Regions from separate parts of the Agarivorans litoreus genome, predicted to be linked through region 1. Evidence: predicted binding sites of a transcription regulator. Region 1 holds the regulator's gene; the other holds the start of a gene.
What was found. The regulator sigma-54, encoded in region 1, starts transcription at its own class of promoters, with help from an activator protein. The targets are predictions, from matches to a motif close to GTTGGCACGNNNNTNGNNT.
Positions count from the first base shown of each region.

Region 1 (3,561 bases):
GTAACGGCGGATTAGCGCTTCATCTTTCGCATCTAAAAAAATGCTTAACAGATTGATGTCAGGTCCTGCATCGCGTATTAGCTGTCCTACCGGTGATAACTCATCGGGAAGGTTTCGAATATCAATGCTAATTGCTACTTTAGAATAGGTTTTTTTTAAGTTGTCGATAAGTGATTGCCAAAGTACAACCGGCAAGTTATCGACACAGTAGTAGCCGAGATCTTCTAATACTCTTAAGGCGACGGTTTTTCCTGAACCCGAGCGCCCACTAACGATGATCAGTTCCATGATAACCCCTAAGGCTGATTAGCCTATTAGGCTACCATGATGTCGTACAATTCGTCATCACTTTGTGCACAACGAAGTTGTTTACATATTTGCTTATCGTTAAGTTTTTCAGCGACTTGAGCAAGAGTATTAAGATGTTGCTTACATTGATCTTCGGGTACTAGTAATGCAAATACTAAGTCAACCGGCTTGTTATCAATAGCATCGAAAGAAATGGGGGGATCGCAACGCAAGAAAACCGCAGTGGCTTGATGTTGGTTGTCAATACGGCCATGAGGAATTGCAATGCCTTGGCCAATACCAGTACTGCCCATCTTTTCTCGATTTAACAAGCTTTCGAAAATGCATTGGGTAGTAGTATCAAGCTGTTTGGCAGCCAGCTCGCTGACTATTTCTAGGGCGCGCTTTTTTGAAGAGCATTGAACTGCACTTTGAGTGCAGTTCAAGCTAAGTACTTTGTTTAGTTGCATAAGGTTGGTTAACGTTTGTTAAGTTTTTCTTTATGTTTGATGACTTGGCGATCAAGTTTATCAATCAGGCTGTCTATGGCAGCATACATGTCAGAGTGCTCAGAGGTGGCAAATACTTCGCCGCCGTTTAAATGTAATGTAGCTTCAGCAATTTGGTTCAGCTTTTCGACGTTGAGGATGACGTGAACATTATTGATTTGATCGAATCGTCGGGTGAGTTTGGCAAACTTGCTGTGGACATATTCTTTCAAAGATTCAGTTATTTCTACGTGGTGTCCAGTAAGGTTAATTTGCATAGATATCTTCCCCTTTTTAGTGGCCTTAAATAAGGCTCTTTCGTTGGTTAGAAGGTGGAATTGCTAAAGATTCACGATATTTAGCAATTGTACGTCTTGCCACCTTGATCCCCTGATCTGCCAAAATATCAGCAATTTTGCTGTCGCTGAGTGGTTTACTGGTATTTTCGGCAGCTACCAGTTTCTTGATTAATGCACGAATAGCGGTTGATGAACACTCACCTCCACCATCGGTAGCCACATGGCTAGAAAAGAAATACTTAAGCTCGAAGATACCGCGCGGTGTGTGCATGAACTTTTGGGTGGTTACTCGGGAAATAGTGGATTCATGCATTTCTACAGCTTCTGCAACATCGTTCAGTACCATTGGCTTCATGGCTTCTTCGCCATATTCAAAAAACGCCTGTTGATGATGAACAATGCAGTTGGATACTTTTAATAGGGTTTCGTTGCGGCTCTCGATACTTTTAATAAACCACTTGGCTTCTTGTAAGTGGCTACGAATAAACTGGGTATCGTTAGCGTTGGTGGAGGTTTTACTTAAAGATGCATAATGGGAGTTAACCCGTAACTTAGGCATTGCATCTGGGTTGAGTTCTACCACCCAGCGTCCTTGGCGCTTAACAACCGATACATCTGGGATAATATACTGGGCTTGGTTAGGCTCAACTGCGTTACCAGGCCGAGGTTCAAGCGTATGAATCAAACGCATAACTTCGCGTAACTGGTCTTCTTTAAGTTTGGTTTTACGGGCTAATAGACGAAAATCGCGATTAGCTAATACATCAATGTGATTTGAAACTACGTCTTTGGCTTCATTTAGCCAAGGTGTGTCTTCGGCAAAGCGACTTAATTGGATTAGTAAACACTCTTGCAGCGAGCGCGCTGCTATACCAACCGGGTCAAAATGCTGAATGCGCTTAAGCACCGCTTCTACTTCATCCAGCTCTACATCTAAGTCATTGTTATCGCTTGAACGTAAGCCTTCCAGTAGCTGCTCACAGTCTTGAGTGAGGTAGCCCGATTCATCTACCGCATCAATAATGGCTAAAGCAATAGCTTGGTCTACTTCACTAAATGGAGTGAGTTGCATTTGCCACAATAAGTGGTCTTGCAATGAGTCGACAGTTTCGCCCTGAAACACCATGTCGTTGTCGTCGCTGATGGCATTGCCAGATGAGCTGGCCGGAGCAGAACTAGCGCTGTAGATATCGTCCCAAGTAGAGTCAACAGGGAGGTCGTCAGAAACAGTTTCTTGATTAATGGCATCGCCTGCTTCAATTTGACTGTTGTCTATGTCCGCAGTGGATTCGGCCTCGGTAGACTTCTCATTAGTAGATTTAGCGTCGTTTGCGTCACTATCATTGGCATGAGACTCATCCGCCTCAAGCAGAGGGTTACTTTCCAGAGCCTCTTGGATCTCTTGCTGTAAATCCAGTGTTGAAAGCTGGAGTAAGCGAATGGCCTGTTGTAACTGGGGGGTCATGGTTAACTGCTGACCAAGACGCAACTGCAAAGATGCTTTCATTAACTACCGCTGTTCCTTCTTTTTATTGTCTTTTTTAAACTTGCACTTTAACTATAGCTTGAATTGTTCCCCGAGATAAACTCGTTTCACATGTTCGTTTTCGAGAATTTCTTCTGGCTTTCCTGAGGCTATCAATTCACCTTGGCTAACGATATAGGCATGCTCACAAACATCGAGAGTTTCTCGAACATTGTGGTCGGTTATTAGTACACCTAGACCGCGATCACGTAGGTGTTCAATGATCTTTTTAATATCGATAACAGAAATAGGATCTACCCCCGCGAAGGGTTCGTCAAGCAAAATAAACTTAGGTGCGGCGGCTAGTGCTCGAGCAATTTCAACTCTTCGGCGTTCACCACCCGATAAGCTCATGCCTAGGTTTTTGCGAATATGGCCAATGTGAAACTCTTCAAGAAGGTCGTCTAATGCGCCAATTTGTTGCTCTTTATCGAGGTCTTTTCGAGTCTCTAATACGGCAAGAATGTTCTTCTCTACGGATAAGCGGCGAAAGATAGAGGCTTCTTGCGGAAGATAGCCAATGCCTTTGCGTGCACGGGTGTGCATTGCAGTACTGGATATATCGTCATCGTCGATGAGAATTCGGCCTTGGTCACGAGGCACCAAACCCACCACCATGTAAAAAGTGGTTGTTTTGCCAGCGCCGTTTGGGCCAAGTAAACCGACAATTTTGCCGGTCTCTACGTTTAAGCTAACGTTTTTGACAACTTTGCGGCCTTTGTAAGCCTTAGCCAAGTTTTCAGCAATTAGGGTGCTCATTATTGCTGGTCTTCCTTGGGGGTTAGCTCATCAAGCTGTTGAGGCAAGAAAATAGTGGTGACACGGCTATTCTCGTCGCCTTGAGCCACCATTTCTTGTTTATTAATGCTGTATTTGATCATTTTACCCTTTACCAAGCTCTCTTCTTGTTTGAGTTGAGCATTGGTAGTGAGTGTTAGCGTTTGGGTTTTTAAGTCGTAAC
Region 1 covers NZ_BLPI01000001.1:2,832,359-2,835,919, forward strand. Annotated here, with positions in the region: gene rapZ (RNase adapter RapZ) at 1-288, opposite strand, end outside; gene ptsN (PTS IIA-like nitrogen regulatory protein PtsN) at 315-758, opposite strand; gene hpf (ribosome hibernation promoting factor) at 767-1,054, opposite strand; gene K5L93_RS13140 (RNA polymerase factor sigma-54) at 1,080-2,582, opposite strand; gene lptB (LPS export ABC transporter ATP-binding protein) at 2,634-3,359, opposite strand; gene lptA (lipopolysaccharide transport periplasmic protein LptA) at 3,359-3,561, opposite strand, start outside.

Region 2 (3,561 bases), 560 kb from region 1:
ATCTCTACAACTCCTTTTGCAAATCTCGATGCCGGGCCCTTAAGCCCGGCCGCTCTCAATAACGATTCGGCTTAGATCTTGTCGTCTTTTTTCAGGCCAATCGAAAACTTCTCAAGATACGCATTGGGTTTTGAACCATCGTAAACAATGTTATCAATGAAATGTTTTTGTGGCGGTTTAAAGCCACTCTCGGTAGCAAAATCAGGAAACTCGCTAGCATCAATCACACCATCAGCAATTAGCTCTTTCGCGGCAATTGCGTAAATGTCTGGGCGATATACTTTCTTAGCGATATCCATATACCAAGAGTCTGGTTTGTTATCAGAAATTTGTCCCCAGCGACGCATCTGCGTTAGGTACCAAATCGCGTCACTGTAGTATGGGTAAGTCGCGTTGTAACGGAAGAATACGTTAAAGTCTGGCACTTCGCGCTTATCGCCTTTCTCGTATTCAAAAGTACCTGTCATGCTGTTGGCAATTACGTCGTGGTCGGCACCAACATATTGGCTTTTAGAGAGAATTTTAACGGCTTCTGGGCGGTTTTTGTTGTTCTCTTCATCCAACCACTTAGCTGCACGAATCATTGCTTTCACTACGCGAATGTGGGTATTTGGATATTCGTCAGCCCAACCTTTACTTACACCAAACACTTTCTCTGGGTTGTTTTTCCAAATCTCATAGTCGGTAACAACTGGAACACCAATGCCTTTAAATACGGCTTGTTGGTTCCAAGGTTCACCCACACAGTAACCGTAGATAGTGCCAGCTTCCATGGTTGATGGCATTTGCGGAGGTGGCGTTACAGACAACAGCGCATCAGCATCAATTTTGCCAGAGGTATCGCCTTTGTGCGGCGCGTAGTAACCGGGGTGAATACCACCAGCAGCTAACCAGTAACGTAACTCGTAGTTATGTGTAGACACTGGGAATACCATGCCCATGTTAAATGGCTTACCTTGGTCGACGTAACTATCCACTACCGGCTTAAGCGCATCGGCTTTAATTGGATGAACAGGCTTACCATCTTTATGTGGCACGTGCGGTTTCATCTGTGCCCAAATATCGTTTGATACGGTAATTGCGTTACCGTTTAAGTCCATGCTGAACGCTGTAATAATGTCGGCTTTAGTACCAAAGCCAATGGTGGCACCTAAAGGTTGACCAGCCAACATGTGAGCGCCATCTAGCTCACCGGTAATTACGCGGTCTAATAATACTTTCCAGTTAGCTTGCGCTTCTAACTGAACATACAATCCTTCGTCTTCGAAGTAGCCTTTTTCATACGCCACTGCAAGTGGAGCCATGTCGGTAAGTTTAATAAAACCAAACTTAAGATCTTCCTTCTCTGGCTCTCCCACTTCTGCATGGCTGAAGCCAATAAAACTGGCCGATACCACTGCAGCGGCGATGGTCGTCTTAATGATTTTTTGTAAGCTTAATGGTGCTGATTTCTGCATTCCCTGCTCCTAATACCCAGTTGGAAGTAACTAATTTGTGATAACACTTAGGGAGTAGCTAAGGATGTGCCAAGATCTAGATCACATTTTTTTAACACCAAAAATCATTAACTTACAAACACAATTACCCCTAAAGGAGTATTCGTGTTTTTTCATAAAATTCACTAACTTAGAACAGCCACGCACAACTTTGGCGCATAAAAAAACCGGCTTAAAGCCGGCTTCTATTAATTGAAATTACTATTAGCCAAGAATAGCTAGTAACTCAACTTCAAATACTAGGGCTGCAAAAGGAGGAATTGCTGCACCTGCACCTTGAGAGCCATAAGCAAGCTCTTGAGGAATGTACAGCTTCCATTTGTCACCCACTTTCATGCGTTGTAGCGCTTCAGTCCAACCTTTAATTACACCATTTACAGGGAATTCTGCAGGTTGACCACGCTGTACAGAGCTGTCGAATACTTCGCCAGAAATTAAGGTGCCTTCATAGTGAACTTGTACTTTGCTGCTAGCACTTGGCGATTCGCCTTCACCTTCAACTAATACTTCGTATTGAAGACCAGATTCTGTTTTGTTAATTTCTGGGCGTTTGCCGTTATCAGCTAAGAAATTTTCGCCTTCAGCCATTGCTTCTTTATGTTGCTCAGCTTTTTTTGCTTCAATTTCTTTAGTAATTTCTTGGAAAGCCGCACTAATAACTGCTTCATCAAGCTGTGGTTGCGCGCCTTGCATTACGTCACGAATACCGTCAAGCATTGCATTCACTTCTAAGCCGTCGAATGCTGCACGCTCAATTTGCTCACCAATTTGAAGGCCGTAGCCGTAACTTGCTTGCGCTGCTGCGCCTTGATATTTATCGCTCATTTGAACTCTTAATTCTGATCGTTAAAAAGAGCCAAAAGATTACCACAAAGTCACTAGAAAAACCGTTGGTCTGCGGCTAAATGCGCCTTTTTTTGAACAAAGTAACTGCTGGCAAATTCTACTTGGCGTTGCTCACCAGTAAATTTAAAGCCCATATGGCGATAAAAGCCCTGTGCATGCGGGTTATCTTGCATCACCCAGCAGTACACATCCTTCTGCGCAGTGCTCTGACAAGCTTGTTCCAATAAGGCTCTGCCCCAGCCTTGGCCAATGACATCCGGTTGTAAATACAGTGCCGCTAATTCAATCTCTGGCGCTTGCTTCTCCAGCATTAAAAAACCCTGTATGCCCGTCGTTTTTAATACCCAGATTTGGTTTTCTTCACAGCTAAGACGTTGCAGCCACAGTTGCTGATGCAGTTCAAATGGTAGGGCTTGAAACATATCGGCAATGAGTTGCTGAGAGTAGACATGCTGCCAGCTTCGTCGTTGAACCCGGCAGATGTCTTCGGCATCACTAAGACTAGCTAGTTTTATCAATATCTGGCTCTTTAGAGATATTTTTAGTATCAAAACTGGCAGGGCGAATACACTGAGGGTTTTTGCCTTGGGCAATGGCTTGCTTTTCTAGTTGAATGGCACGCGGCATACGTTCTTCTAAATCAGCAATACGCGTTTGATTTGAAGGGTGAGTTGACAAAAACTCGGGGACTGAACCACCACCCGCTTTAGCCATATTTTGCCAAAGAGCGACACTCGCGCGAGGATTAAAACCGGCGCTGGCCATTAAGTCTAAGCCCATTAAATCTGCTTCGCTTTCTTGGGTACGACCATAGGGCAGTAACACGCCGTATTGCACTCCTAAACCAAGTGCAGCCATAGCGGCTCCCTTATGTTTTACATCGTCACTTACGCCAATTGCAACAGCAGCAACCGCAGTACCAATTCCCGCTATTTGGTTTTGCGATAACCGCTCGTTGCTATGCTCCGCTAAAACATGAGCTATCTCATGGCCTATAACCGTCGCCAACTGATCTGGAGTTTCGGCCACCTTGATTAATCCGGTATATACACCAACATGCGCACCTGGCAATGCAAACGCATTAACTTGCTCAGAATCAAATACTACGACTTCCCAATCTTCATCACCATAGTGACCGGGGATTTCAGCAGTAACCGCATTAGACACACAAGCAACATAATCATTAGTGGCTTTATCGGTATAGATCTTTTCCTGCTTT
Region 2 covers NZ_BLPI01000001.1:3,391,639-3,395,199, reverse strand. Annotated here, with positions in the region: gene K5L93_RS15640 (ABC transporter permease) at 1-2, opposite strand, end outside; gene K5L93_RS15635 (CmpA/NrtA family ABC transporter substrate-binding protein) at 72-1,457, opposite strand; gene bamJ (BamJ family beta-barrel-assembly machinery protein) at 1,701-2,321, opposite strand; gene K5L93_RS15625 (GNAT family N-acetyltransferase) at 2,375-2,860, opposite strand; gene K5L93_RS15620 (M48 family metallopeptidase) at 2,844-3,561, opposite strand, start outside.
Region 2: a site for sigma-54 is predicted at 1,513-1,531, ahead of K5L93_RS15635 (CmpA/NrtA family ABC transporter substrate-binding protein). Genes of this name have one in related genera too.